DNA from 3 places in the Pseudarthrobacter sp. 1G09 genome. Region 1 is predicted to be linked to each of the others. Evidence: riboswitches for the same ligand, from Rfam matches in the RefSeq annotation. Region 1 holds a riboswitch; each other region holds the start of a gene.
What was found. Region 1 has a riboswitch for cyclic di-AMP ahead of ACP3TD_RS05205 (M23 family metallopeptidase). Riboswitches for the same ligand answer to the same signal wherever they lie in the genome.
Positions count from the first base shown of each region.

Region 2: linked by a shared signal. The riboswitch ahead of ACP3TD_RS11315 (LysM peptidoglycan-binding domain-containing protein) and the one ahead of ACP3TD_RS05205 (M23 family metallopeptidase) in region 1 are both predicted to bind cyclic di-AMP.
Region 3: linked by a shared signal. The riboswitch ahead of ACP3TD_RS04590 (hypothetical protein) and the one ahead of ACP3TD_RS05205 (M23 family metallopeptidase) in region 1 are both predicted to bind cyclic di-AMP.

Region 1 is NZ_CP188306.1:1,105,495-1,115,364, reverse strand. Features, by position in the region: gene ACP3TD_RS05205 (M23 family metallopeptidase) at 102-932, opposite strand; cyclic di-AMP (ydaO/yuaA leader) riboswitch at 943-1,161, opposite strand; gene ACP3TD_RS05200 (metal-dependent transcriptional regulator) at 1,303-1,998, opposite strand; gene serC (phosphoserine transaminase) at 2,304-3,434, shown strand; gene ACP3TD_RS05190 (DUF3027 domain-containing protein) at 3,550-4,188, opposite strand; gene ACP3TD_RS05185 (cold-shock protein) at 4,195-4,578, opposite strand; gene ACP3TD_RS05180 (hypothetical protein) at 4,787-5,020, shown strand; gene ACP3TD_RS05175 (helicase-associated domain-containing protein) at 5,031-7,511, shown strand; gene ACP3TD_RS05170 (DNA repair helicase XPB) at 7,525-9,171, shown strand; gene ACP3TD_RS05165 (FHA domain-containing protein) at 9,190-9,870, opposite strand, start outside.
Region 2 is NZ_CP188306.1:2,452,901-2,462,770, reverse strand. Features, by position in the region: gene ACP3TD_RS11345 (DUF4389 domain-containing protein) at 1-1,286, opposite strand, end outside; gene ACP3TD_RS11340 (universal stress protein) at 1,368-2,234, opposite strand; gene ACP3TD_RS11335 (hypothetical protein) at 2,488-2,919, shown strand; gene ACP3TD_RS11330 (mycothiol transferase) at 2,956-3,480, shown strand; gene ACP3TD_RS11325 (ribonuclease Z) at 3,473-4,399, shown strand; gene ACP3TD_RS11320 (protein adenylyltransferase SelO) at 4,396-5,871, shown strand; gene ACP3TD_RS11315 (LysM peptidoglycan-binding domain-containing protein) at 5,964-6,809, opposite strand; cyclic di-AMP (ydaO/yuaA leader) riboswitch at 6,813-6,985, opposite strand; gene ACP3TD_RS11310 (hypothetical protein) at 7,171-8,139, opposite strand; gene ACP3TD_RS11305 (lytic transglycosylase domain-containing protein) at 8,240-9,574, shown strand; gene ACP3TD_RS11300 (TraR/DksA family transcriptional regulator) at 9,595-9,870, shown strand, end outside.
Region 3 is NZ_CP188306.1:963,640-973,509, forward strand. Features, by position in the region: gene ACP3TD_RS04565 (glycosyltransferase family 4 protein) at 1-1,008, shown strand, start outside; gene ACP3TD_RS04570 (nucleoside deaminase) at 1,067-1,573, opposite strand; gene ACP3TD_RS04575 (phosphatase PAP2 family protein) at 1,632-2,456, shown strand; gene upp (uracil phosphoribosyltransferase) at 2,557-3,192, shown strand; gene ACP3TD_RS04585 (glyoxalase superfamily protein) at 3,251-3,619, shown strand; gene ACP3TD_RS04590 (hypothetical protein) at 3,793-4,518, opposite strand; cyclic di-AMP (ydaO/yuaA leader) riboswitch at 4,522-4,678, opposite strand; gene ACP3TD_RS04595 (HAMP domain-containing sensor histidine kinase) at 4,812-6,305, opposite strand; gene ACP3TD_RS04600 (response regulator transcription factor) at 6,312-7,052, opposite strand; gene ACP3TD_RS04605 (winged helix-turn-helix domain-containing protein) at 8,329-9,195, shown strand; gene ACP3TD_RS04610 (SixA phosphatase family protein) at 9,443-9,870, shown strand, end outside.

The DNA of each region.
Region 1 (9,870 bases):
TCGGAAAAGTTGACGCGAGTTAGACGGTACAGCAGTTTTGATTGAATGTCACATTCAGGTCACGGCGGGTCACGGCCATTCGAGAGTCCACCATCATTTGGCTAGAGCCAACCGGTGGGGTCGACAACCTCGCCGTTGACCTGGACTTCAAAGTGGAGGTGGCAGCCCGTGGAGGCGCCGGTGGTCCCGCTAAGGGCTATGACGTCGCCCCGGGAGACGGTTTGGCCCTCCTTCACGTTGAACGACGACAGGTGGTTGTAGGTGGTCTCCAGGCCGTTGCCGTGGTCCACCACCACCCTGTTGCCGCCGCCGTACTGGTGCCAGCCCACAAAGGTCACGGTTCCGGTGGCGGCAGCCATCACGGAGGTACCGCACTGGGCAACATAGTCCTGCCCGCGGTGGAAGTCGCCGGTGCCGCCGGTGATGGGGCTGACGCGGTAGCCGAACGGCGATGCCGTGGTCATGGTGGCCAGCGGGGCCCCCAGGGTACCGGCGGATGCAGCCCGGGAGACCGATCCTGCGGACTGGGCGCTGAGCAGCTGCTTGAGCTTGCCGTCAGGGTCCGCCTGGGTGACGACGGCGGAGCGGCTGAAGTCGATCTGGGCGCCTGCTTCCGCGGAAATTGCGGGCTGCGGCGTCACCGATGAGGCGGCAACGGCACCGGTTCCGCTGGCGTCAGTTGCCATGACGGGACTGGTGACAGGGACGGTAACGGTAAGCACCAGGCCGGTGGCGGCAAGCGCGATGCCGGCCTTCTGGCCGATGCCGCTGGCCGAGGCGAATTCCGTTATCTGGCGGAATGGACCCCGACGGCGGCGCGCGTCACGGTGGAGATCGCGGGGGCGCGGGGTCTCGGCAGCTTGGACGGCCCCGACAGCACGCGGCGTAGCAGCGGGGCCCGCCGCGCGGCGGCGGCCCCGGGGGGTCTGCATGGTCAAGAAGGTTTCCTCTCTGGATAGCCTGCGAAGTTAGCTGTCGGATTCGGGTCAGAGAGTTCACAGACCCGGTCCGCCGTAAGCAAGCTGCGGCACAGAGAAATCCCCGGAAGGTTCCTTCACTGGAAGAGGCTTGCTGCTGACGGACTTCACCCCAAGGCAGTCCCCCGCTGCCAGTTGTGGTTCCCCCGCCTCTGCCAGTTATGACTTGGTGCTCCTGATCCGCTGGCAGAGCTCGGCTCCAGATCAGGTAACGCTTAAGTATCAACGCTTTCGTTCAACTATAGGGGCTTAAGTCCCTTAGTAACAATTCCGTTATTTTTGCGTGATCCAGCTCCCACGGGGTAAAAGCAGGGCTTTTACGGTGTCAGTTGACGGCTACGAATACGTGGGCAGCCACTTCGGGAGGCAGTTCCAGAGCGCCTTCAATGCCCGGAACACGGACCGAAATGTAGTCCCCCACACGCTCCAGCGATACCGCCGCTCCGGGGCGGATGCCGCCTTCGTCGAGCTGGGACAGGAGCTCGGGCTCCACCTGGATGGGTTCGGCCAACCGGCTGATGGTCACGGCAGAGGCGGGGCCGTACGTCTTCATGGCCTCAAGAAGGCTGATCGCGCCGTCGGCCAAGGACAGCTCCGGGTTGCCACCCAGTGCGGCCAGTCCGGGAATCGGGTTTCCGTAGGGCGATTCGGTGGGGTGGTTGAGCAGTTCGTAGATCCGGCGCTCAACGCGCTCACTCATCACATGCTCCCAGCGGCACGCTTCGTCGTGGACGTAGGCCCAGTCCAGGCCGATGACGTCAGCCAGGAGCCGTTCCGCAAGGCGGTGCTTGCGCATGACCTCCGTGGCACGTTTGCGGCCCACCTCGGTGAGCTCCAGGTGGCGGTCGCCGGACACCACCACCAGGCCGTCACGCTCCATCCGGCCGATGGTCTGGGACACGGTGGGGCCAGAGTGGCGCAACCGCTCGGCAATACGGGCCCTCAGGGCAACGATGTTCTCTTCCTCCAGCTCCAGGATGGTCCGAAGGTACATCTCCGTAGTGTCGATCAGATCCGTCATCCAGCTCAGCTCCTCGAGCGCAATACCCTGCGTTGTTCCGCGTTGTCCCGCGTTGTCCAGCACAATCCGCCGCCATGCGGCGCGACATAGTCCGGAGGCAAGCTTAGCCTATTTTGACTTTGTCCTAATAGTTGCAGGCTCCAGGTTCCCGTGTCTCAATGTTTGGACTTTGGCGGCTCCGGCTCCCGCGCCTACGCCTGTTCAGGCAGAATGGGAAAGGCCTGTATTGCAGTCACTGCCGACTGTCGGGCGGCGTTATCCGCCCGACCGGCCAAAGCCACCTCCCCGCCGACATTGGAGCACCCGTGAGCGAAACCAGCATCACTATTCCCGCCGACCTCCTGCCCCGGGACGGACGGTTCGGAGCCGGGCCATCCAAGGTCAGGCAGGAACAGATCGATGCGCTCTCTGCGGCGTCGAAAACCATTCTGGGCACGTCCCACCGGCAGGCCCCCGTCAAGAACCTCGTGGGCTCGGTCCGCGAGGGCCTCAGCCAGTTCTTCCGCGCGCCCGAGGGCTACGAGGTTGTCCTCGGCGTCGGCGGTTCCACCGCGTTCTGGGATATTGCATCCTTCGGCCTCGTGGAGAAGAAGGCCCAGCACCTGTCCTTTGGTGAGTTCGGGTCGAAGTTCGCCGCCGCCACCAACAAGGCACCCTTCCTGGATGCGTCCTCCATCATCACGTCGGACCCGGGCACCCGCCCGGCAGCCTTGGCCGAGGCCGGCGTCGACGCGTACGCCTGGCCGCAGAACGAAACCTCCACCGGCGTCGCCGCTCCGGTAAAGCGCGTAGCGGATGCCGATGAGGGCGCACTGGTCCTGGTAGATGCGACCTCCGCCGCCGGCGGCCTGGACGTCGATGTGGCCGAGAGCGACGTCTACTACTTCGCCCCGCAGAAGAACTTCGCCTCCGACGGCGGCCTGTGGCTTGGCCTGTTCTCCCCCGCCGCCCTCGAACGCGCAGCTCGGATCAAAGCCAGCGACCGCTGGATCCCGGATTTCCTGGACCTCCAGACCGCCATCGACAACTCGAAGCTGAACCAGACCTACAACACCCCGTCGCTGTCCACGCTGGTAACGCTGGACGCGCAGGTGCAGTGGCTGAACTCCAACGGCGGCCTGGACTTCGCAGCTGGACGCACCGCCGACTCCGCCGGCCGCATCTACACCTGGGCCGAGGCATCTGACTACGCGACTCCGTTCGTCACCAACCCGGACGAACGCTCGAACGTCATTGCCACCATCGACTTCGACGACTCTGTTGATGCCGCCGCGGTAGCCAAGGTCCTGCGCGCCAACGGCATCGTGGACACGGAGCCTTACCGCAAGCTGGGCCGCAACCAGCTCCGTATCGCCACCTTCGTCGCCATCGACCCCGAGGACGTTTCGGCCCTGCTGGCCAGCATCGACTTTGTGGTGGGCGAGCTGCGCAAGTAGCTCCCACCGTCGGCAAGGCCCCGGCGACAGAACATGCGACGGCGCCGCCCGGGTTTACCCCGGACGGCGCCGTTTGCTGTTGGTTGGGTCAACACGACCACTGAAAGGGGGCTGGCTAGCCCTCCCCTTCGACTGGCTGGCCAGCGTCCGAAGACCCGGCCTGCTGGGCAGGCTCTGCCATTTCAGTCTCCGGTTCGGCTTCCGGTCCTCCGGCAGCAGCAGCGGCGGGTTCCCCGGCAGCCTGGGCGTCGGGAACCGCGCGCTCCCGCTCGTGATCCTCTTCCCGGGCGTCCTCCGGCCGCACCCGCTCAGCCCACGGCACCCATTCCGGGGCCAGGATCGAATCCTCGGAGGGCAACAGGCCCAGTTCGTTGACCGTCACCAGCTTGGAGCGGGAGTTGCGGGTGATGACTGCGTACCACTGCCAGCCCGAGTAGCCAGGCAGCCTGGATTCGAACAGGTGCGTCACCAGGCGGTCGCCTTCGCTTTTGGCGGCCAGGTGTTGACCGATGTCCGACGCCGAGGTGATTCCCTCAAGGGCAGTCCTGGCAACGTCGACGGCAGCGGCCAGGAATGCGTCCGGCTTCCCTGTCCGCCATACCGGCACGCCGGCCTTGCGTTGGGGAGCCGCCTTCACGGCCGCGGCAGCGCGGGAGACGGCGGTGCGCTCCGAGGCAGCTGCCTGGGGCACAACTGCTGCCTCCTGTTCCAAGGCCTGCATTCCTGCGTCGGGCTGTTCAGCTTCCGGATTCATTGCTGCCTAAACGTCCAGCTCGTCGGCAACCTTACGCAGGGCGGCGGCAATGGTCTTGCCCTTGTTACCGTCCGGGTACTTGCCGTTGGACAGGGTGCCCGAGAGATTGTCGAGGACACTCACCAGATCCTGGACCAGGGGCGCAAGGTCGCGGGCGCTGGGCCGCTTGGCTTTGGCGATGGAGGGAGTCTTGTCGAGGACGCGCAGGCCCAGGGCCTGGGCACCCTTGCGGCCGTCGGCCACGCCGAACTCCACGCGGGTGCCGGCCTTGAGTTCCGTTACGCCCTCGGGCAGCGACGATTTGGGCAGGAAGACCTCCTGGCCGTCCTCGCCCGCGAGGAACCCGAAGCCTTTGTCCTTGTCATACCACTTGACCTTGCCGGTAGGCATTGAATCAACCTTCTTCGTTCTGCTGTTGTGAGACACGGCCGGCCGCCACCGCATCCGCACCGGTTGTGCGGGTTTAAGGTATGGCAGCTGCGTACCGTGTTGGTCTTTATCCTTCAAGGTTATCCTGCCCCGCGCCCGAATCGCGCTTCATGCCGCCCTGGACGCCGGGGTTCACGCGCGCTGCCGGAGGGGCGGTAGCGTTACGTCCATGACACCCTCGCGCTACCGGCGGCCCATCATGATTGCCGCCGCCGTCATTGCCGTGCTCTCGCTGGCCGCCGTGGCGGCGGTCATGGCCCTTGCCTTTGCCGGGTCAGTGGCTCCCGCGTGGATTACCTACACGGCGCTGTACGGCTTGCCCGCGGCATTCGTCCTGATGCTTTTCCTGGTGCTCGACGGCGTTGCAGGGCGGCGCCGGGCAGGAAAACCTGACCAGCGGTAACGTTGGACTGATGTCCCTCATTCGCGCGCTCAGCAAGGACCTGGCGGCCCGCAGCGACGACTCGCTGCGGGAGCTGTTCGACGCGCGGCCGGACCTGCTCTCCCCCACCGTGCCGGACTTCCCTGCACTGGCGGCGCGGGCCAGCTCGCGAGTCAGCGTCCAGCGTGCCCTGGAGCGGCTCAACAGGCCACAGATGCAGGTCCTTGAAACCCTCCATCTGTGCACCAACACCGATACCGGGCACAGCGCCAGCGCACCCGCGCTGCACAAGATGATTGCAGGCTCCTCGGTGCCCGTCCTGGAACGGATCCTGGACCGCCTGCAGGAACTTGCCCTGGTGCACCGGGCCGATCCACCACACGGAACCCCTGCCGGCAACCGCCAGCGCTTCTACCTCCCCGTGGGCTGCCTCAAGGACGTAGTGGGCATCTATCCCGCGGGGCTGGGCCGCAGCTACACGGAACTTGTCCGGCTCCAGCCGGCGTTCGCCCAACGGGCGGTTCAGCTTGTGTCCGAGCTGCACCGGAGCGGCGTCGAAATCCAGGATGCCACCACCCCTATGGAGGCGGCGCTGGCCCTGCAGCACTGGACGTCCTCGCCGGAAGCCGTGCAGGATATCCTTGCCCACGCCCCGGAGCGGACGACGGCGCTGCTCGCCAGGTTCCGGAACTGGGCCATGGGTGCCGTCCCCCAGGCGCAACGCAAGGCGTCCGTCACCACCGAGGGCGCCGACGTCGGGCCCATCGACTGGCTGCTGGCCCGGGGGCTGCTGGTTCCGCTGGACGCTGCCCACGTGGAACTGCCCCACAGCGTAGGGCTGTCCCTGCGGGGCGGCGCCATCATCAACGACTTCACCCTGACGCCGCCGGTGCCGGAGCTCGGCACCACCACCGCGGCCCTCCGGCGGAATGCTGCCCTGAGTGCCATTTCGGACACCCTGCGGCTGGTGGGCGAGCTGCTGCACGCCGTCCAGCGCCAGCCTTTGGCCACGCTGCGCAGCGGTGGCGTCGGGGTCCGTGAGACGCGGCGGCTCGGTGAGCTGCTGCGTATCAGCCAGCCGCAGGTGGGACTGCTGCTGGAGCTCTGCGGCCTTGCCGGACTGATCCGCCTGGACGTCGATTCGTCGTCCTGGGTGCTGCCACCGCAGCTTGAGTGGCTGACGCTGCCCCGGCAGGAGCAATGGCAGTGGCTGGTCAATGCCTGGCTGTCCAGCGAACGCGTACCGTCGCTGGTGGGCCAGCCGGTCAACGGAACCTCCGGGGTTCCGGCCGCGCACCGGTCGGCTGCCGGCGGGGCCATCGTCCCGTTATCTGCGGAAGCGCAGCGGCCCGACGCCCCCGTCATCCGCAAACGCATCCTGGAGATACTGCTCGAGCTGACCACCGAGGCGGCGTCCGGTGACGGCGAGGCGCCGGTACTGGACGCGGCGGCGGTCCTCCAGCGCGCCGAGTGGGCGCAGCCCCGGATGGCGCGGCGTTTCAGCTCCCTGATCCGCGGCGTCCTCGCCGAGGCCGAGCTGCTCGGCCTGGTGGGCTCCGGGGCCCTGACCCAGCTGGGAGCCGCCTTCGCCGGTGACAACCCGGACGAGGCGATGACACTACTGGGCCAGCACCTGCCGGCCGCCCTGAACCATGTGCTGCTGCAGGCCGACCTGACGGCAGTGGCACCTGGTTACCTGGCACCCGACCTGGCTGAAAAGCTCCTGGCCATGGCCGACGCCGAAGGCCAGGGACCAGCCACGATCTACCGATTCTCCGAGGCCTCCGTCCGGCGCGCACTGGACACCGGGTATGACGCCGGCCGGTTGCTGGAGTTCCTGCGCGACCACTCTGCCACCGCGCTGCCGCAGCCGCTGGAATACCTCATCCAGGACACCGCCACCCGCCACGGGCAGCTTCGGGTGGGGACCTCCGCCAGTTTCATCCAGAGCGATGACGAGGACGCGCTGCAGGAACTCCTCTCCGGGCCACGGGCAGCAGCGCTCGGCCTGGTCCGGCTCGCTCCCACCGTCCTGGCGTCCTCCCTGTCGCCGCGCGAAACAGTGCAGATCCTGCGCGGCCTCGGCCTCTCGCCGTCGGTGGATGGCGTGGAGGACTCCGCAGTCCGGCTCCGGCGCGGACCTGTCGCGCAGGAAAGCCCGCGGCCTGTGTACACAGCGCCCCGCCTTGCACCCTCCGCCGACGATGTGGACGCCCAGCTTGCGGTGCTGCGCCAGGAGGACGGCTCTCCTGGCCGCCACGGTGCGGCCGGCCATGAGGCGGAAGCGGCAACCCAGCTGGGGCTGGAGGCGCTGCAGCGCGCCATCCGGCTCAAGCAACGGATCAGCATGAACGTGGTGGACAGCCTGGGGAATGCCACCCTGGAAACCGTTGTTCCGCTTTCAGTAAGCGGCGGACGCGTCCGTGTCTTCGACCCCGCCAAGGACACGGAGCGGGTCCTGTCCATCCACCGGATCATCGATATCGAGGCTGCAGAGGAACTGCACCAGTAAAGGACTGTCCTGCGTGAACGACGGACCCCTGATTGTCCAGAGTGACAAAACCATCCTGCTCGAAGTGGACCACGAGCTCGCCACCGAGGCCCGGCATGCCATCGCGCCGTTCGCGGAGCTGGAGCGGGCACCCGAGCACATGCACAGCTACCGGCTCACGCCGCTGGGGCTGTGGAATGCCCGTGCGGCCGGGCTGGACGCCGAAAGGGTCCTGGACACGCTGCTGAAGTATTCACGCTTTCCCGTACCGCATTCGCTCCTGATCGATATCGAGGAGACGATGTCGAGGTACGGGCGGCTGCGCCTGGAGAAGGATCCCCAGCACGGGCTGGTGATGCGCACCGACGACTACCCGGTGCTGGAGGAAGTCATCCGGGCCAAAAAGATCCAGCCGCTCCTTGGGCCGCGGATCGACGGCGAGACAGTGGTGGTCCACGCATCTCAGCGGGGCCAACTGAAGCAGCTCCTGCTGAAGATTGGCTGGCCGGCTGAGGACCTTGCCGGGTACGTGGACGGCACCCCACACCTCATCGCACTGAACGAGGATGGCTGGCAGCTGCGCCCCTACCAGCGGCTGGCCAGCGAAAACTTCTGGTCCGGCGGCAGCGGCGTGGTGGTGCTCCCCTGCGGTGCCGGTAAGACGCTGGTGGGCGCCGCGGCCATGGCCACCGGATCCACCACCACGCTGATCCTGGTGACCAACACGGTGGCCGCGCGGCAGTGGAAGGACGAACTGCTGAAGCGCACGTCCCTGACTGAGGATGAAATCGGCGAATACTCCGGCGCGCTGAAGGAAGTGCGCCCCGTGACCATTGCCACCTACCAGGTCCTGACCACCAAACGCGGTGGCCTGTACCCCCACCTGGAACTGGTGGATGGCCACGACTGGGGCCTGATCATCTATGACGAGGTGCACCTTTTGCCGGCTCCGATCTTCCGGATGACCGCGGACCTTCAGGCGCGCCGCCGCCTGGGCCTGACGGCCACCCTGGTCCGTGAGGACGGGCGTGAGGGCGAGGTCTTCAGCCTGATCGGGCCGAAACGGTACGACGCACCCTGGAAGGACATCGAGTCCCAGGGCTACATCGCCCCGGCGGACTGTGTTGAGGTGCGGGTGGACCTGCCGAAGGACGAACGGGTTGCCTACGCCATGGCCGACGACGCGGACAAATACCGGCTGTGTTCGACCTCCGAGTCCAAGTCCCTGGTGGTGGAACAGCTGGTGGCACGGCACGCCGGCGAGCAGCTGCTGGTGATTGGCCAGTACATCGACCAGCTCGACGACCTCGGCGAGCGCCTGCAGGCACCCGTCATCAAGGGGGACACTTCGGTCAAGGTGCGGCAGCGGCTCTTTGATGCTTTCCGTGCCGGGGAGATCCAGGCGCTCGTGGTATCCAAGGTGGCCAACTTTTCCATCGACCTGCCGGAGGCATCGGTGGCCATCCAGGTGTCCGGTTCGTTCGGGTCCCGCCAGGAGGAGGCACAGCGGCTCGGCAGGCTGCTGCGGCCAAAGAAGGACGGGCGGGCGGCCCGCTTCTATTCTCTGGTGGCCCGCGACACGCTGGACCAGGAGTTCGCCGCCAAGCGGCAGCGGTTCCTGGCCGAGCAGGGGTATGCCTACCGGATCATGGACGCCAAGGACGTCGTCGCCGGGGAGTAGCCAGTAGCGTGCACTCCGCTACGTGACCCCTTCGTTGCTGTCCCGCTCCATGGTTCCGGTCCGAGGGTCCAATTGCGGGCGTTCATAGGCAAATTCGCCGCCGCTGCGGCCCCCGTAGGGGCGGCCGTGGTCAGCGAACTCTTCCCGGAAAAACGCCAGGCACCACTGCCCCATCTGGATCCGCGCTCCAGTCCGGAGTACAGACGGTCCGGACCGGGCCACACTGCCGCTGACGGGCCCGCGCGGCACCAGGATGTACTCGTCCTGGTCGTCGTGCATGATCTCAGCGTGCAGAGCCTCAAGGCCATCCAACAAGAGGCTGGATCCCGGGCTGCTGCCAATGGTCGTAACATCGTCCGTCAGGTCCATTTCCCGCGGAATCTGGCCGGTCCAGCTGTCTGCGTCCTGGACGAATATCAGCCGCGGGCGGCCCCCGCCCCGTGCGTAGTGGGTGGTGGTGATGCGCCGCACCACTTTCCGCTGCACGGTGGGGAAAAGGGGCATGGGGGTGACGGGCGGAAGCAATGCCACGCTTCCCTTGGGGCGCCGCCTGCCTTGCCGGATCATCGGCAGCAGGGACCCCAGTTTGCCCAGCTTGATGTGGGGCGAACGGGTGACCAGCCGCTGCGAGGCGGGACTGTCCACCTTGCCCAGGCTGACGACAGGTCCATCCGGTCCGGCCACGGTGACACTCAACCC
Region 2 (9,870 bases), 1.3 Mb from region 1:
CCGGTGAAGAGGAGCGCCACCACGGCCACCAGGACCAGGATCCCCAGCAGCGAAATACCGGTGCTGCGCTCATACGTGGTTCCCAGATCCGTGGTTTCCGCCCGCCACGTCCAGGCCGTGCCGGCGAGGGCAGCCACGATCAGCAGGTGTGGAATGGCCAGCAGCCACCACTTGACCAGCACCAGGCCCCGGGAAAGCCGCTCCGGGTAGTCCACGTCGAAGTCCGCCGGGTAGTCGGTGTGCGCCAGGGTGAAGGGCGGATAAAGGTCCGTGCCGGCGGCGGCATAGGCGTAGAACGCCACCCTCCAGTTCCAGCGCATCACCCCGACGTTGAAGTTGAAGAGTGTCCTCGGGTAGCGGCCGGTGAAGAGGATCGCGAACCCGGCCACGATGGTGGTCACTGCGAAGGCAAACCACAGGAAGACCAGCACAACGAAGTGGGGAATTGCCAGCAACCACTTGACCAGCCACAGGCCCCTGGACAGCCCGGGGTCCAGCTCACCGAAAAGCCGCGCCGGGTAGGGGGCCCGGTCCGCCAGTTCCGCCATATGCTGCGTGGGCTGCTGAACCTGCAGCGGAAGTCCCGGTGCACCCGGCCCCCGGGCCGGCGGGCCGCTATGGCGGCCCAGGCCCATCGCCCCGAAGACCAGCAGCGGAACACCGATCACCAGGGCAATGGCCCCGCCCACCAGCAGGCCCGTGGCAGCCGGCCGGATCAGTTCAGACCGGGCCCCGGCCTGCAGCGTTGCAGCCACACCCTGGCTCGCATCGGCATTCATCAGGACAATCGACCAGTTGCCGGCCGCAAGGTCCCACGTCAGCTCCTGTTCGCCGGGGCCGGTTGCGGACGCGGCCCAGAACGTCTGCTGGGCGGGTGCTGCAGGGACGGCGGTTCCCGGTATGTCACGATACTCGGCCCGGAACGGCTGCATCTCGACGTCGAGCAGTTCGGAATGGTAGACGCCGGACAGGTACTTCTCGACGTCGGACTGGGACGCGATCCCGATGAAGATGTCCTTGGCCGGGTCCACCGGGGCAGCCCGCAGCCGCAGGGTCCCCAGATCGAAGGGGAGGCGGGGCGGAACGCCCTCGCCGATGGCATCGAGCCGGGGCGAGGTCAGCGCGTGGGATGCGACTGACAGCCGGGCCGTGCCGGAGGTAAGGAAGCCGTCACCCTGCGCGGAACCCACCGCCATGGCTACGGCGCCACCGGCGAGCGCTGTGAGGCCCACCAGCGAAAGGACGATCCCCAGGATGAGCATGATGATTGCTGCGGTTTTTCTCATGGTGTCGTCCCCGGAACTGATGGTGCGGACAATGTGGATGGCGGAATCCGGACCCCGTGCCTGGCCGGTCTCCGGTCCCGGTCAGGCCTTGTTCTTGCCGGCCTGGATCCGGGTGATGACAGTGGGACAGGGAAGGTGCTTGAGCACCCCGTGGGCAGTGGAACCGAGCAGCAGCCGCTTGATGCCGCCGCGGCCGCGGCTTCCCACCACCAGCATCCGTGCTCCGTCTGCCGCGTGGACCAGCGCGTCAACGGGGTCCCGTTCGGTATCCAGCACCCGGTGCACCAACAGGTCAGGGTAGTCCTCCTCAAGGCCCGCCACCGTCTCAGAGAGGACCACGCGTTCTTCTTCGGAGACCATCCCGGCCAGGCTGGCCGGGGCCAGCCCCGCATCCGTCACGGGGTCGGGCATCCTGACTGCGTAGACAACGGTGAGCTCATCGCCCTCCCGGTCGGCCTCCGCAGCCGCAAAAGCGACTGCCTGCGTAGCCTCCCGGGAGCCGTCGACCCCCACCACCACGCCGGACCGTCCGGTAAGGTCCTGCGTTCCGACGACGGCCACCGGCACCTTGGCGGAGGCCGCGACCTGCAGGGCCCGGTCTGCCAGGGTTCCCCCCAGGTGTCCGGAGCCGGAACCGATCACCAGCATGGACGCCTTGCCCGAGTACTTCGCCAGCGACCCGCCCACGCTCCCGGTCAGGAGCCGTGTGGTGACCGTGGCCGGTGTTACTCCCCGGACGCGCCCTGCCGCAGTTTTCAGCAGTTGGTCGCCTGCCTCCTCCAGTACGCCGAACCAGGGGTAGGGCTCGGCCACCCAGCGGTCGTCCACGACGTGCAGGACCGCCAGAGGTACCCCGGACTTTTCGGCCCGGTGCGCAGCCCACAGCACCGCCGCCTGGCTCTGCGCCGAGTCGTTGGTGGCAACGGCAATCGGTTTACGTGATGTCATGGCCGGCTTCCTGGTCTTTCGTGTGGAGTTATGGGCGGACGCAGGAGGCGGTGGCCGCCCCCAGCGTGGCGCGCGACAGCATGTCTCCTTGCTTACAAGAGTGGCCGCCGGAGTCCTGCCATCTGTAGGGCCGAAAGTCACGGCTGTCGGGAAACAGTTCCCACCCGCAGGGGTGCTCAGTATGCTTACTATTGTTTGGCGGTACCGTTTTGCGCTGCATCAGACCGGTGCGGCCCCAAGGAAAGGCGTGACCATGAGTGAACAGAACCTCCCGGAGGATGGCCTGGAAATCGTTGACGAAAATGACGTGCTGCTCGACGAAACACCGGGAAGCGCAGCGTCTCAGGAGCTTGATCCCGTGCACGGCGAACCGGACAGCTATCCCGGTGCGGCCGAAAACAATCCGGACCACTGGCAGGAAGACCCGCTGCTCCAGGACGAAGCTGTCCCGGGCGGGGGCCAGGACTTCCTGAGCGACCAGGCCCTGCGCGAAGAATCCGCCGAGGCGCGCTACGAGGCGGGCGATGAACAGGTGCCGCCGGATTCACCCACCCTCGGCCAGGCAGCAGCGGACGTTGACTTCGGTGAGGATCCCACTGGCCTGGAGGCCGATGCCAGTGACGACGCCGAGAACTTCGGCGGGTCCCCGCTCAGCGAATTCGACCCCAACGATCTTGAGCGTTAGTGACGGCCACCGGCGCTGGTGCTGAAAGGCGGGGACATGAAAAGCAATGAACTCCTGCAGGATGCCTTCGTGCGCATCAGCGATGCCGTGGCGGAGACGCTCAATGGCCTGGATGACGAAGCACTGCACCATCGCCCGGCCGGCACCGGCAACCCCATCGCCTGGCTTCTCTGGCACCTGGCCCGGGTGGAGGACGCACAGGTTGCCTCCGCTGCAGGCCTGGAGCAGGTGTGGACGCATGCGGGTTTCGCTGCCCGCTTCGGCCTCCCGCTGACGGACCGGGACACCGGCTACGGGCATACCAGCGGGCAGGTGGACTCGGTCCGCGCCACGGCGAGCCTGCTGGGGGACTACTACGACGCCGTCCACCGGCAGACCATGCAGGTCCTCGGGGAACTGGCAGACCAGGACCTTGACCGGACCGTGGACACCAACTGGGACCCTCCGGTGACCCTCGGCGTCCGGCTTGTCAGCACCCTCGCCGACTGCCTGCAGCACGTGGGCCAGGCAGCCTACGCGAAAGGCCTGGCGGCCGCAGGCCACGGCAGCGGCCGTGCGTGAACTGGTGGTCCTGGGCACAGCCTCGCAGGTGCCCACCCGTACCCGGAACCACAACGGGTACCTGCTGCGCTGGGACGGGGAGGGGCTGCTCTTCGATCCCGGCGAAGGGACGCAGCGCCAGATGATCCACGCCGGAGTTTCGGCAACGCAGGTCACCAGGATCTGCCTCACCCACGTCCACGGCGACCACTGCTTCGGACTGCCCGGCGTGCTGTCCAGGATGGTGCTGGACGGGGTCAACCACCCGGTCCACCTGCACTACCCGGCCTCCGGGGATGCTGTGGTGCGGGCGCTGGTCTCTGTCAGCACGCCCGGCCTGGACCTGAGGCTCCATCCCCACGGCGCCGCCGGCGAGGTGGCGGAATGCCTCCACATCCGGCCGCTCAAGCACCGGATCGAAACATACGGGTACCGCCTCACCGAGCCCGAGGGCCGCACCTTCCTGCCCCACCGCCTTGCGGCAGCGGGCATCGCCGGACCGGACGTTGGCCGCCTCCGGCGCGAAGGTACCCTTGCCGGCGTCGGACTCGCGGATGTCAGCGTGCCGCGCCCCGGGCAGCGTTTCGCGTTCGTCATGGACACCGCCCCGTGCGACGGTGCCGAAGACCTTGCTGACGGCGCTGACCTCCTGGTGGCCGAGTCCACCTTCAGCGACGACGACGGCGGGCTGGCGGAGGAGTACCGGCACCTCACCGCCGGGCAGGCTGGCGATTTGGCGGGACATGGGAGCGCACGGACGCTGGTGCTCACGCACTTCTCGTCCCGGTACGGCAATGACGTCACCCTCCTGGCCCGGCAGGCGTCTGCCCGCGCCAAGGGCGCCACAGTCATCGCCGCCGACGACCTCCAGCGCATCCGCCTTCCGAACCGCCGCGGCGGGCCTGCAACGGCCGCCGCGGAGATAGGGTTTAAACCATGACTGCTGCTGCAGAATCGACTGTCGCCCTGGGTGGCCGCTTCGCCCGCGAACTCAACGAGCTGGCGGTGCCCTGGGAAGCGGAGGAAGCCCCGGACCCCAAACTCCTGGTACTCAACGGACCGCTCGCCGCGGAACTGGGGCTCGACCCGGCGTACCTGGGCTCGGAAGAGGGAGTGCGGTTCCTGCTGGGCAACCACGTCCCGGAAGGTGCCACGCCCGTGGCCCAGGCCTACGCCGGGCACCAGTTCGGCGGCTACTCGCCCCTCCTCGGTGACGGCCGCGCACTGCTGCTGGGTGAGCTGGAGGATGCCCGCGGACGGCTGAAGGACCTGCACCTGAAAGGCTCCGGCCGCACGCCGTTCGCCCGCGCCGGTGACGGCCGTGCCGTCGTCGGGCCCATGCTCCGCGAATACGTGGTCAGCGAGGCCATGCATGCCCTCGGCATCCCCACCACCCGCTCCCTCGCCGTGGTGGCGACCGGACGGCAGGTGCGCCGGGATGACATGCTGCCCGGCGCAGTGCTGGCCCGGGTGGCCGGCAGCCACCTTCGGGTGGGCAGCTTCCAGTATGCTCGGGCCACGGACAACACCGAACTCCTGCGCCGGCTGGCGGACCATGCCATCAGCCGCCACTATCCGGAAGCCGCTGCGGAGGAGAACCCCTACCTCGCCCTGTACCGGGCCGTGGTGGCGGCGCAGGCCTCGCTCGTGGCGCAGTGGATGCTGGTGGGGTTCGTCCACGGCGTGATGAATACAGACAACATGACCATCTCCGGCGAAACGATCGATTACGGCCCCTGTGCGTTCATCGACGCGTTCAACCCGGCCGCCGTGTACAGCTCCATCGACGTCGGTGGCCGGTATTCATACGCCAACCAGCCGGTCATGGCCGAATGGAACCTGGCCCGCCTCGCCGAAGCCATGCTGCCGCTCATCGACGAAGACCAGGAGGCGGCGGTTCCCGTGGCGGTGGAGGCGCTGGGCGGGTTCCGGCGGCATTACAGTGCGGCGTGGTTTGGCGGCATGGCCACCAAACTGGGCCTTGCTGCGGGGAAGCCGGATACGGCGGCAGCCGAGGAGGTCTCTGACCTGGTGGACGGCGTCACCGGCATCCTCAAGGACGGCCCGGTGGACTACACGCTCTTCTTCAGGAACCTGGCCAAGGCCGCCCGGGGTGACAGTCGGCCTGTCCGCGGGATGGTCATGGACCTGGCTGCGTACGATGCCTGGGCCGAACGCTGGCAGAAGCTGGGGCCGGATGCCGGGCTGATGGACCGCACCAATCCCGCGTACATTCCCCGGAACCACCTCGTCGAAGAGGCCCTGGCCGCGGCTACCGGCGGGGACCTGGATCCACTGCACCGGCTGCTGGAAGCGGTGACGGCGCCGTACAGCGAACGCCCTGGCCTGGAGCGGTACGCCGAAGGTGCCCCGGAGGACTTCGGGACGTACACGACCTTCTGCGGCACCTGAGCCTGCCAACACAGCAAAAGGGCGGTAGCCGGGACATCCCGGCTACCGCCCTTTTTGCAGCTCTATGCGCTGGAAGCTACGTGCTCAGCAGGCTATGCGACCCGTACGTAGGAGGCTGCACCAACCCAGCTGACGGAGTGCACCTGGGTCTGGCTGCCGTTGACGCCGCCGCTGACCATCTGGCCGTCACCGGCGTACACACCGACGTGGCCCGCGGAGATGACGAGGTCACCCGGGGCGGGGGCGCCCACCACGGTGCCGTACTGGAAGAACTGGCCGGGAGCCAGGTCTCCGACGGACTTGCCGACGGCGCGCAGGGCCTTCTCCACCATGGCGGTGCAGTCCTGGGTAACGCCAACCTGGCCGTAGGCGTTGGCGAGGATGGCAGCGCCCGTGCCCGAGCCGGTGGCCGCAGGCGTTGCGGAGGCGTAGCCGAGGTTCATGCCGGTGTTGGCGGGAGCGGTGCTTGCGGCCTGGACCGGTGCCGCTGCAGGAGCAACGGCCGGAGCGGCCGGTGCTGCGTAGCCGGCGCCGGGAATGGCAATCTGGTCACCGGGGTAGATGATCGAGGAAACGTCGAGGCCGTTGGCTGCCAGGACGTCGTTCAGGCCAACCCCGTAGGCGGACGCAATGGCGCCGAGGGTGTCACCGGAAGCAACCGTGTGGACGTTGCCGGCAGCGGCTGCAGGGGCAGCGGCTACGGGCGCGGCCGGAGCCGAGTATGCCTGGACGTTAGTGGTTTCGGTGCTGTCCGGGCCGGTCACGCCTGCATGTGCCGGAGCTCCGACGCCGAACGCAATGCCCGATGCTGCGGCTACTGCGAGTGCCGGGCGTCCAAATGTCCGGGCCTGGGCCTTGGCCGTCACGGCCAAACCCTGAAGCGCGATGGAGCCGGCCGGAGTAGCGCGGTGACGGGCGGTGGTGAAATTTTTTGACACGGTTGATCGCCTCTCCCATGCCTGCGGGGTGAGCTGTCGGGTTCGGGCTGGAGATGCCCGGCCGGTAGCGCACTTCGTCAGGGACGGAAGGCGCTATCGACTTAACCCCAAGGCTTCGGTGAAGCCGCGGAAACTTGGTTCCCCCGTCCCTGCCAGCTGGAAAGCGATTGAATCCCGGTTCAGCGGCAGGGCTCGGCAAGCTGAGGGGAATGTCCCGCTTGGGAGGGACACGTGTACGACCATAACCCGACGTTCACCCGATTGTCACATTTGGATAACATACGAGTCGGACCTCTCGGATGAAGCCACCGGCCGGAGGGCGCCCCGGAACGCCGCGGTGACCTCGGATGATGCCCGGGGCCTAGCCGGTCTGGCAGGCCTGCGTAACAAAGTCATAAAGTTGCGCACGCAACGGCCCGCCGGCGGCCACTTTCAGGACACCTTCCCGGGTCCCGACGGTGACGGTGAGGGGCAGCAGGGTGCCCACTTTATCTTCCGCCACGGCGTGTGGATCGCACCGGGCGGGGCGCACCCTCAGGGCCAGGACAGTGCCGGTTTCCCCCGTCCGGACCGTCAGGTTCCGCGGCCACGGCTCAGCCCCGGACTCGGGCCCGGCCTCCGCCAGCAGGGGAGTGCCGCCCACGCTGCGCAGCGTGAGGGGCGGAGTCCCTCCAGGGGCCGTCGGCTGGGGGCTGATGCGAAGGAGGACGACGGCGGTGCGGCCGTCCGCCGCCACCCCAAGGTGCGGGTCCAGGGCCAGTCCGGCCACTTTCGCGGCGTCGGCGGCCAGGCAGAGCTCGCTATTGTTGCGCGGCAGCACGCCGAAGGGATCCGGCGCCGGAAGGCTCAGCGCTGCCGGGTGCTGTCCTTCCGCAGCGAAGGATACCGTGGCGCTGGCCTGCGGCGATGCCGTTGCCAGGTCAGCGCAGGCCGGGGGTGGAAGCTGTGCGGGCACGCTTTTGGGCTGGTGCGGCGGAAGCTCCAGGCTGCCCGCTTGCGGGGTCCACTCGATGTCCCCGTCGAACAGCGGGGAACTGACGCGCGCCAGGTCCACTGTCAGGAGACCGTCCGTGGTGTTGGTGAGCTGGAGCAGGATGGCATGCTGCCCGTACTGGTCGCGGGACTGGTTTACCTCGATGGTCACCGGCCCGGGGGCGGTGGCAGCGGGGGACGCTGCAGGGGTGGGCTGCTGCGGGGTGCAGGCCGACACCGCCAGTACTGCCGCGGTCAGGAACGGCAACGGCAGCCTGGCGTTTGCCCGTCCTGCCGTCCGTGCGGAGGCCGGGCCGCGGCGGGCTGGTGTGGTGCTTGGTGTGATGGCGCCGGCCATGGGCACAGTCTAGGGCTGCGGCGCGGCTTCCGTCTCTGCTGGATAACAATCCACAGCTGTAAACCCTCAACCTGTGGTTGAGGCCGTAGGCTACGGGACTATGCCCCTGTTCGTTACCAAACTGAAGTCCCCGGTGCTCGGAGGACTTCTGGTGTTTGCCCTGCTGGGCGCAGCCCTTGTTCCGGCGTCGGCCGCGGAGCTCCCGCCGGAAAGATACCCCTCATGGGAGGACGTCCGGAAAGCCAGGGAGTCTGAAGCGGGCACAGCGGCCGAAATCACCCGGATCGGCAGCCTCCTCGCCGGTTTGCAGGCGGACGCAGGAACGCTTGGCGGCGCGGCCGTGACGGCTGCGGCGGAGTACGCCACTGCCGAAGCCGCACTCACCGCAGCCAACAGCCGGGTCGAAGCCCTGGCGGCGCAGTCGGCAGCAGCCAACGGGGAACTGCAGCAGCACCGCAGGGAGATCGGCGCCCTTGCCGTGCAGTCGTACAAGACCGGTGCAACCACGGCCGGATTCTTCATGGCCCTGGACGCCCTTGAGTCCGGCAGCGTCCACGGACTCAACATAGTGGAGCTGGTGGGCGCGAAGACGGCCGGCCTGGTGGACCGCGCGGCGTCCTCCGCGAAGGTGGCATCGTCCCTGGGTGAACAGGAGAAGGCCGCACGGTCCGAACGGGAAAACCTGGCCAAGGAGGCAGGAACCAGGCTTGCCGGGGCCAGGTCGGCGCAGGACGCCGTAGCCCGCCACATCAGCGAAGAGCAGCAGCACGGCGGGGAACTCACGGCACAGCTGGCCTCACTCAAGGGAACAACCGCGGCCGTTGAGGGGGAGTTCCGGCAGGGCCAGGCCGCCCTCGCCGCTTACGAAGCCTCGCAGGCAGCGAAGCGGGCCGCCGCCCGGGAACAAGCCCAACGGGACTCGGATCGGGCGGCGAAAGCCGCAGCGGACGCCCGCGTGGAGGTGCCACCGCCCGCGGCCGCGGCGCCGCCGGGTGCTGCCGGTCCCGCGCCGTTGAAGCCCGCGCCGTTGAAGCCCGCCCCGGCGGACCCTGCCCCGGCGCCCGGGCCCCCGGCCCAGCCGGGGCCGCCGCCCGTCGTCGTACCCTCCGTTCCCGGTGGTGCCGTGAACGATCCTGCCGGAGCGAAGAGCTACGCCGCCGGACGCCTGGGCGCCTACGGCTGGGGCCAGGATCAGTTCCTGTGCCTGGCGCAGCTGTGGACCAAGGAGTCGAACTGGCAGACCACGGCCACCAACCCCTACTCGGGCGCCTACGGGATCCCCCAGGCATTGCCGCCCGGGAAGTACGCGAGCGCCGGCAGTGACTGGCTGACCAGCTACCGGACCCAGGTTGAGTGGGGTCTGGGATACATCCGCGACAGGTACGGCTCGCCCTGCGGAGCCTGGAGCCACTCAATGGTGAACAACTGGTACTGACGCAGGACTAGGCTTTTCCCATGGCTGACTACGAACGCTTCCGGCTGCTGCTCGAAGAGGAGCGGCAGCTGAAACTGGCCTTGCTGCCGGCGTTGCGGGCGGACATCGCCGCCGCCAACTCCGCCCGCCAGGGAGCCAACGTGGACGACGAACACGATCCTGAGGGTGCCACCATCGCCTTCGAGCTGTCCCAGGCCTCGGCGCTGCTGAACCAGAGCTCAGCCAGCCTGGACCAGGTGGAAGCGGCCCTGGACCGGATCGCCGCCGGAACGTATGGCAGCTGCGCCGTATGCGGC
Region 3 (9,870 bases), 140 kb from region 1:
GCAGAGGGAATGACGAGCCTGGGCTGGGAGGTGCGGGTACTCCCGGTCGAAGGGAACTGGCCACACGCTTCTGCCAAGGAACGACGCCAGCTGGGCAGCACCCTCGGTGCGTGGGAACCGCAGCCGGAACAGCAGCCAGCCTTGGTGCTGGTGGACGGGCTAGTCGCAGTGGGCGCCCCGGACGCGCTCGAATCCGCGGCCAAGGCGGGCCGGCAAACCTTCGTCCTGGTGCATATGCCCGTCCCGGAAACTTCCGGCCCGGAAGCGTTGCTGAAGGAAGCAAGGGCACTTCGTGCGGCGTCGGGTGTTATCTGCACCAGCAGTAGCGCAGCCGGAATCCTCAAGGCGCGCGGCCTTCCCAACGCCCGGGTCGCCCTTCCGGGAGCCGATCCGGCTCCGCCCGCCACAGGCTCGCGCCCTCCGCACCTCCTCGCCGTGGCGGCACTGCTGCCCAACAAGGACCAACTCCTCACCGTGGCAGCCCTCGCCGGGATCCAGAATTTGGAGTGGACGGTGTCGCTGGTCGGATCGGAGCAAGCAGACCCGGCCTACGCCCGGCAGGTGGAGGAAGCCATCGCCCGCTGCGGCCTGGCAGGAAGGGTGCAGCTAACGGGGGAGTTGGCGGGGGATGCGCTTGAGGCGGAATGGAACCGCGCAGACCTGAGCCTTCTTGTCTCGCGCGAAGAAGCCTTTGGCATGGTGGTCACCGAGTCGCTCGCCCGCGGTGTTCCTGTAGTGGTCCGGCAGGGGACCGGTGCGGTCGAAGCGCTGGACCTTGCCTCACTGAAGGATGCCGACGGCGGCACGCGCCTTCCGGGGGCGGCGCTTGCGCTGCCACGCGGGGGCGAAGCCGACGCAGCCGATCTCGGCTGGACCCTTCGGCAGTGGCTTGAGAACCGCGCATTGCAGCAGGACTGGCGCAGCCGGGCCCTGGAAGCGCGCGGCCTCCTGCCCGGCTGGGAGAAGACGGCCGGGAACGTCGTGCGTGCGCTGACCGGCGCCGGGTAGAGAACGAACAGGTTTCAAGGCCAAAGAAGGCTCCAGTCACCAGCCGAAGTGGTGGCGGCTACAACCGTGTCCGGTGATCCGCAAAGAAGTCCCGCAGCAGCACGGAGCTCTCGTCTTCCCGGATGCCGGGGTAGACCTCCACCCAGTGGTTGAGCCGCCGCTCGCGGAGGATGTCGAACACTGACCCAGCAGCGCCAGCCTTCTCGTCCCAGGCGCCGAAAACCACCCGGGGGATCCGGGCAAGGACAATGGCCCCGGCGCACATGGCGCAGGGTTCCAATGTGACCACCAGCGTGCAGTCGGACAGCCGCCACCCGTCGTCCGGGCCGCCGCCGAGCCGTGCCAGTTCCCGCAGCCGCTCAGCAGCCGTACGGATGGCCACTACCTCGGCATGGGCGGTGGGGTCCCCGAGCTCCTCCCGCTGGTTCCGCCCCGAACCCAGCACCTCGCCGTCGGGCCCCAGCACCACGGCGCCAATGGGAACATCGCCGGTAGCGAGCGCCGCGCGGGCCTCCGCCAGGGCGAGACCCATCCACTCGTCGTAACTGTTCGATGCGGAGACCATGGCTCAATGATAGTTTCGGGGGATAGTAAGCCTGCGTACTGAATGCCGGGGAGGCGCCGTGAGTACCGTTCGGGACCGCGTGGACCGTTGGATCAAACCGTATGCCGCCTTGTGGCTGACCATGGCCGTGGGCGGAACCCTGATCGTCGCCATGGCGCTCTTGGGCGCCGAAGTGTATTCGGACGTGGTGGATGACGAAGGCCTGGCGAGCCTTGATATCCCCGCCCTGGACTACGCCCAGTCACTGCGGAATCCCGGACTTGATGCCTTCGTCACGGGATTCACCAACATTGGCGGCGGCATCGGCATGCCCATCCTCGCCACGCTCCTCACCGCGTGGCTGACCTTCCTCAGCAGGTCGTGGCGCCCGCTCCTCCTGGTGGGCGGTGCAGCTGCGGTTTCCACCGCGGCCACCACCTTTGGTAAGCGGCTGGTGGGCCGGACCCGGCCGGACCACTCCGAAGCTGTTCCGCCATACGAAGACTCGCCGTCGTTTCCCAGTGGGCACACCCTCAACACCACAGTGGTGATCGGCGTGCTGGTGTACATCATTTGCCTGCAGTTCCAGGTCCTCAGCGTCCGCATCACAGCCATCACCGCGGGTACTGTCTTCATTATTTCCATGGGCCTGAGCAGGGTTTTCCTGGGCCACCACTGGTTGACAGATGTCATCGCCGGCTGGACGCTGGGCCTGGCCTGGGTCGGGTTCGTCATCCTGGCCCACCGGATGTTCCACCTGATCCGACGGAAGCAACATGCCGGGCCGGCGCCCACGTTTGAGCGTCCTGTGGTGCGCGATGTCGTAGCGGACGCCATGCACCACGACGGCGGCACGCACGGCCGCGGAACGGACCACGACGGCGGGACGCACCTCCGAGGGTAGGTTCACCGACGGCGGGACGCACCCGGGCGTGCGGGTCAGGCACCAGTAGCCCGGAACCAGGGACTCCGGCAGGGACAGCGCCGGATGATAGTTTTGAGCAATGCGCACTCTCGTTGTGGACCACCCGCTGGTCGCCCATAAGCTCACTGTTCTCCGGGATAAGAACACCCCTTCGCCCGTGTTCCGGCAGCTGACCGAAGAGCTGGTGACCCTGCTGGCGTACGAGGCCACGCGCGAGGTCCGCACCGAACCCGTCACTATCGAGACGCCGGTCAGCACCACTGTGGGCACGGCCTTCACCAAGCCCACGCCGTTGGTGGTCCCCATCCTGCGCGCCGGCCTCGGCATGCTGGAGGGTATGACCAAGCTGGTCCCTACTGCAGAAGTGGGTTTCCTGGGCATGGCCCGCGACGAGGAAACCCTGGACATCATCACCTACGCAGAGCGGCTGCCCGAGGACCTTACCGGCCGGCAGGTCTTCGTCCTGGACCCCATGCTTGCCACGGGCGGAACCCTGCGCGAGGCCATCAAGTTCCTGTTCAAGCGCGGGGCATCGGATGTCACGTGCATCTGCCTGCTGGCGGCTCCGGAGGGCCTGGCCAAGCTGGAGGAGGAACTGGGCGAAGCAAACGTGCACATCGTCCTTGCATCGATTGACGAGAAGCTGAACGAAAAGTCCTACATCGTTCCGGGCCTTGGGGACGCGGGTGATCGCCTGTACGGCATCGCCGGCTAACCGCATTGACCGGGCGGAAAGCCTTCCGCAATATGGGGTCCGGCCGTAGCCTGTGGCAATGGACTGGAAACTTGAACTCGTGTTTGTCCCCGTGTCCGATGTGGACCGCGCCAAGGATTTCTACGTTAACAAGGTTGGTTTCAACGCCGACTTCGACGAACGCCCATCGGAGTCCATCCGCTTCGTTCAGCTGACCCCGCCCGGTTCAGCATGTTCCATCTGTATCGGTGAAGGCCTCACGGACGCTCCTCCGGGTACAGGCTCCAACCTCCAGCTGGTGGTCAGCGACATCCAGGCCGCCCACGACCACCTGAAGAACAACGGCGTGGATGTCAGCGATGTGGACGTCCAGGACTGGGGTCATTTCGTGTACTTCGCAGACCCCGACGGCAACCGCTGGGCCGTCCAGTACATCCCGGGACGGTAACGGCACGTCCCGGCCCAATCCGCTCGATGGCCGGAAGCCATCCCAAAGCCTGCTGCCTAACGCACGGAAGAACTGCTGCCTCGCACGCATGGCTGTGGAGACGACGACGGCCGCCGCTGAACCGGGAAGGTTCGGCGGCGGCCGGTCGGAAGGGCCTCAGCCAGTGAGGGCTTTTAGTACCAGTTGTTGCCCAAGTGGAAGTTCAGGGCGCCACACGGCGACTGGTAACGCTCCTTGATGTAGTTCAGGCCCCAGTTGATCTGGGTGCGGTAGTTGGTCAGGTAGTCGGGGCCGGCGCTCGCCATCTTCTCGGCGGGCAGGGACTGGACGATGCCGTAGGCGCCGCTGCTGGCGTTGGTGGCGGTGGTGGTCCAGTCGGATTCCTTGGTCCACAGGGTGACCAGGCACTGCATCTGGTCCTGTGCCCACCCGTAGCTGGCCAGCTGGCCGGACGCGTATGCCTGTGCGCCCGCAGGATCGTTGACGGCAACGACGGGAGCAGGCTCGGGAGCGGGAGCAGGCTCCGGTGCGGGAGCAGGTGCCGGTTCCGGTGCGGGCGCTGCGGCCGGGGCAGGTTCTGCCGCGGGTGCGGGCGCCGGTGCCGCCTCCTGAGGCTGCACCTTGAGCTCGGCGGGCGCCGACGCAGCCGGGTTCGAGCGGATTTCACTCTTCTCGATGCTCATCTGGGAATCGGCGGCCGCGGGGGACTCGGAGCCGGCGGCAGCCACACGGGACATGGCGTCGGTGGCCTGGCCTGCGGCGCCCACGCCCACCAGCATCGCTGCGGACACTGCGAGGACCGCGGCGCGCTTGCCGAAGGAAGACTTCTTGCGGGTTTCAGGCTGCGCGCTGTGGCTCGGAGCCGATTTTGGGCGCGGTTTTACCGTGAATTTAGACATATTTGATTCGCCTCTCACACCTGCGGAGTTAGCTGTCGGGTTCGGATGAGGGCATCCGGCCGCACGGCAAATACACGTGCTGGCTTAACCCCAAGGGCAGTACTGCGTTGCCCGGGACGTGGGTCCCCCGCCTCTGCCTTAGTTCAAGCGAAATCCGGGAAGTGGCAGAGCTTGGCGTCATCCGGATATGCGGCCCGAACGGGAACCGCACCATATCGACGGTACAGGAGAGCGGCGCTTAAGTCACATTTAGGTAACAGACGTCACGACGACGGCGCGTCGCCTTGGCAAATTCAGGCTACGGTCGGCAGGCGCAGCGCGAACTCCGTCATCCCGGGCCGTGATGTGACCGTTACCCGGCCGCCGTGGGCTTCCACGATGGACTGGACGATGGACAGGCCCAGCCCGCTGGTGCCCTCGGCAACGGCCGCGCCGGCCTGGTCGCCGCTGCCCTTGCGGGCCGCGTCTGCGCGGGCGAAGCGTGAAAAGACCTGGTCCACGAAGTCCGCCGGGATGCCTCCGCCGTCGTCCGTGACCGTCACGATGGCCGCGCCATCCGGAGCCGTGCCGACGCCGGCCACCACGGTGGTTCCGGCAGGGGTGTGTTTCCGGGCGTTGGACAGCAGGTTCATCAGTACCTGCCGCAGCTGCGCGCCGTCCCCGTTGACCAGCACCGGCTCCGCGGGAAGATCGAGCCGCCAGGTGTGGCTGGGGGCCATGACCTTTTCGTCGCTGACGCTTTCCACCACCAGCTGCGTCAGGTCCACCTCGGCCAGCTTGAGCGGCTGGCCCTCATCCAGCCGCGCCAGGAGCAGCAGGTCCTCCACCAGTGCCGTCATCCGCTCGGACTGGCTCTGGACCCGGGCCAGCGATTTCTGGCCGTCGGGAGTGAAGTCCTCCGTCATCCGCATCAGCTCGGTGTAGCCGCGGATGGCGGTCAGTGGGGTACGGAGCTCATGCGAGGCGTCAGCCACGAACTGGCGCACCTTCGTTTCGCTCTTCTGCCGGGCTTCCAAGGCGCTGGCCACGTTGTCCAGCATGAGGTTCAATGCATGCCCCACACTTCCCACTTCGGTGCCCGGGTTGGAGTTCGACGGCGGCACGCGGACGGCGAGCGCCACCTCGCCGGCGTCCAGGGGCAGTTCAGACACCCGGGTGGCAACCTCCGAGAGCTGTTCCAGGGGTTTCATGGTGCGGCGGATCAGCACCGTTCCCACCAGTCCGACCAGCAGCAGTCCGCCCAGCGAGACGAACACGAAGGTCCACACGAAGGACCTGAGGGTACTTTCCTTGGCGGCCAGGGGGAGCCCCGTGACCAGGGTGTCACCGGAGCTTGTCTGGACCGCGATCAGCCGATAATCACCGCTGGACATGGAACGGTCCACGGGCCGGGAGTTGGCATCGAGCGCAAGGAGCGTTTCCTTGTCCTCCGTGGACAGGGGCTGGCGGGTGGTGTCCGAGGCGAGGAAGCCGCCTGAACTCACCTGGCCGCTGCGGATGCTCGCGTTGACGGTGCCGATTCTTTGGCCCCGGGCGTCCAGGGGGTCCCGTCCGTTGAAGCCGCCAAAGGGCGGGCGGCCAGGGTTGTCGGCAAGGTTGGCGGCCTGGCTGAGCTGGTCGTCAAGCTGCCGGGTCAGGAAGGCGTCCATCGATGCGTAGCTCACGATGCCAACGGCACCGCAGATGGCGATGAGCAGGGCCATGGCCAGGGCGATCAGGCGGGTACGCAGGTGCCAGGTTGCCGGCCTGAGCCAACTCCGGGTGTAGGGAGCTTCTGTAGAGGCCATGGCGAGCTACTCCGCCGGCTTGATGACGTAACCGGCCCCGCGGACGGTGTGGATCATGGGCGGATGGACGGCGTCGATCTTCTTACGCAGGTAAGAGATATAAAGCTCGACGATATTGGCCTGGCCGCCGAAGTCGTAGTCCCACACCCGGTCAAGGATCTGCGCCTTGCTGATGACCCGCTTGGGGTTTTCCATGAGGTAGCGGAGCAGCTCAAACTGGGTGGCCGTCAGCTGCACGTCATCCCCGGCGCGGGTGACTTCCCGGGTGTCGACGTTGAGCACCAGGTCGCCAACCACCAGTTCGGCAGTGTCCATGGCTGCGACGCCTGAGCGCTGGACCAGCCGGTGCAGGCGGAGGATGACTTCCTCCATGCTGAACGGTTTGGTGACATAGTCGTCACCGCCGGCGGCCAGGCCGACGATGCGGTCCTGGACTGCGTCTTTAGCGGTCAGGAAGAGTGCTGGCACCTCCGGCGCGAAGGCGCGGATCCTGCCCAGCAGCTCTACACCGTCGAACCCTGGAAGCATCACGTCCAGCACCAGTACGTCGGGGCGGAAGTCCTTGGCCAGCTTCACTGCCTCGGGCCCGTCCGCTGCCACTGCCACGGACCACCCCGCCATCCGCAGGCCCATGCTCATCAGTTCGGAAAGGCTGGGTTCGTCGTCCACCACCAGGGCGCGGATGGGGGAGCCGTCCGGGTGGGAGAGCTTGGGGAGGTTGTTGGTCATGGAGTGCGAGGTGGCCATGGGACAACTCTCCGATCCTTCGATATAGGCGGGCTTTGGGCTTCCTGTGCCCCAGCTGTGAATCCCAGCCTAGCCAGCTGGGCGTTGCAGCGGGTATGGCAGGGTCGGCGCCATAGTCCGAATGTCACAGTCAGCACTGCCCGCCGCGCAGCCCGGGCCCAGGAAGGCGGCTGACGCTGATGGAACAGCAGCAGCGGCGACCGCCAGGTTCCGTTCCCGAGGAGCAATCAATGGACCAGCAGAACAGCCGTGCCGTCCCGGACGAACCGGCCCAGGGCTGACAGCCGCATCAGGCCGGCGCCGCTGCCGAGGGACAGGGGCGCCCGCAAAGCCAGTGGGAAGTCTTTGCCGGCAATCCCGACAGCCCGCAGGCACCTTCCGGTTGGGAACCTCCCCGCATCACGGAGAGCCAACCGTCCCGGGATTGGGCCGTTCCCTGGAGCGGCCAGCCCGCTGGATGGGGGGAGTACGACGGCTACCAAGGATGGTGGCGGTGCGGGCGGGACCATCGGGCAGGCGGGCCCGGCGGGCGGTTCGCACCCGGTGGCCAGTCCGGAATGACTGCCCCGGACGGCACTGGCGGCATGAACGGCGGAGCGTCCGCGTTACCGCGCTCATGTCCTCGGACAGCTACACGGCCCAGACCATACTGCTTGCGACGGCGTCCGGTACGGCAGCAGCTCCGGGTGCGGGGACAACCATCACCTGACCGGCCGGCGCCATTTGAGACGCCGCGGTGGTGGCTTCGTTCAGGTAGTCCGGACCTGAAAAGAGCGCTAGCAGCCAGCAAGGAATTGGACAGTGAGGACCCTCCGGTGGGTGGATTCTATGTCAAGCGATTGAAATTCAGACTGATTCGATAAATTGCGCATCCATCGAAGTTAGTTCGGGGAAAGGGTGATTCGGAGGATCATTTTCGGATAACGAACGTTATTATTTGACCTTCCCAGAATCGTGATCTGTCGCACATTTCGCCGATTCGTCTCACGATGCGGACGATTCTGCCCATTGTTACTTGCAAGTTGCCATTGTTACGCTGCACACTTCCAATGTGAACAAGAACTCAACAGCACCTGCAGCCGCAGAATATTGGCCCAGCACATCAGCTGCTGCCGACATGCGCTGTTGTCGAATGCACGCCTGACCTTCTACACCCTTCGAAGTTCTTAGGCATTCGCCCCCAGCCCAGCGTCGGGCGCCCCTCCCCATTCGCAGTGCGGGAAACCCAGCATTCGAGTGCCGCTATGGCGGCCATTCACATTGAGGTAAGCATTCCATGTCAGTTGCATCCGGATACGTCCACATCTCCGTCCGTAACGCCGCCAAGGCAGGCCAGCCGTCGGGCCTCCGCCCCGGTTTCGGCCCCCGCCCCTCGCTTGCTCCGACGCCCGGAAACAGCTTCCCGGCTCAGGGCTACGCACCGCAGGGCTACAACCCCAACTCCTACGGCCAGCTCCGCGCTGTGCAGCCCACGGAGACCGCGGCCCCCATCACCGCCCCCACCCCTGTGGTGGCCGGGTCCAACGCCGTCCGGCCGGTTCCGAATGAGAACGTGGCCCGCGGGTTTGTTCTCTACATGGGTATTGATGAGGAAACCGCTGCAGCTGCCGGCACCTCCATTGCCAAGCTTGCCCAGGAAATCCGCGCCTACGCCCAGTCCCTGGTGACCGGCGCCGAAAGCTACGCCGCCGTGGCCGTTGCCCCCGCCGGCACCCCCGGTTCCGCGCTCGACGTCGTCCGTTCCACCTTCGGCGACCCCACCGTCAACGCCCGGCAGCGCACCGAGGCACCCCGGCCCCAGCAGCCGCAGGAGCCCCGCCCCTCCGGCGTCCTGATCGACCTCGCCCGCCGCGAAGTCCACCTCGACGGGGAATCCCTCAACCTGACCTTCAAGGAGTTCGAACTCCTGAACTACCTGGTGGAAAACGGCACCCGCACCGTCGGCCGCGACGAACTGCTCGAGGGCCTGTGGCGCAATGCCGAAGAGGTCCCCAACGAGCGCACCATCGACGTCCACATCCGCCGCCTGCGCTCCAAGCTCGGCCGCCTGGCCAACACCGTCCGCACGGTCCGCGGACAGGGCTACCGTTTCTACGAGCACCCCGAGGTCGTCGTCTGGGCCGCTCCGGAATACTCGATCTAGGCTCAGCCTCCGCCCTAAGGCGGCACTACGCAGAAAGCCGTTTGGCGCGTCCTGAGTCCCCAATCATTGGCCTCCGCGGCTGGTGGGACTCGCATCACGGGGGCACGTTTTCGCCGCTCTTTGTTCTGCTGGCTCCCGGTATTCCGCTGATTCCCTTCTTGCCTGCCCCTTAAAGCGTGCTTGGCGTGACGCTTCTTCGGCTGCCCCTCCTGCCTTTGCTTGCAGTTGCTGGCGATAGGCTTGGCCCATGAGTGAGCACCATCTTCGCCGGCTTGTGATCATGCGGCACTCCAAGGCCGACTGGCCCGGCGGGGTTGCCGACCAGGAGCGGCCCCTCGAGGAGCGCGGCCACCGGGAGGCGCCGCTGGCTGGGAAGTGGCTGCTCAAGCACAACATCGTCCCTGACTTCATCCTGTGCTCGAGTGCCCTGCGTACCCGCCAGACCTGCACCTGGGTGTGCTCGGAGCTGGGGGACAAAGCCCCTACGCCCAAGCTCGAGGACGGGCTGTATGCCGCCTCGGCCCTGCGCATGCTTGCCGTGGTCAACCACGTTCCGGACACCGTGACCACGCTGATGCTGATCTCGCACCTGCCGGGCGTCCAGGATTTGGCGATGCACCTGGCTTCCCGGGACTCCGACCACGACGCCTATATGGACGCCGCCACCCGGTATCC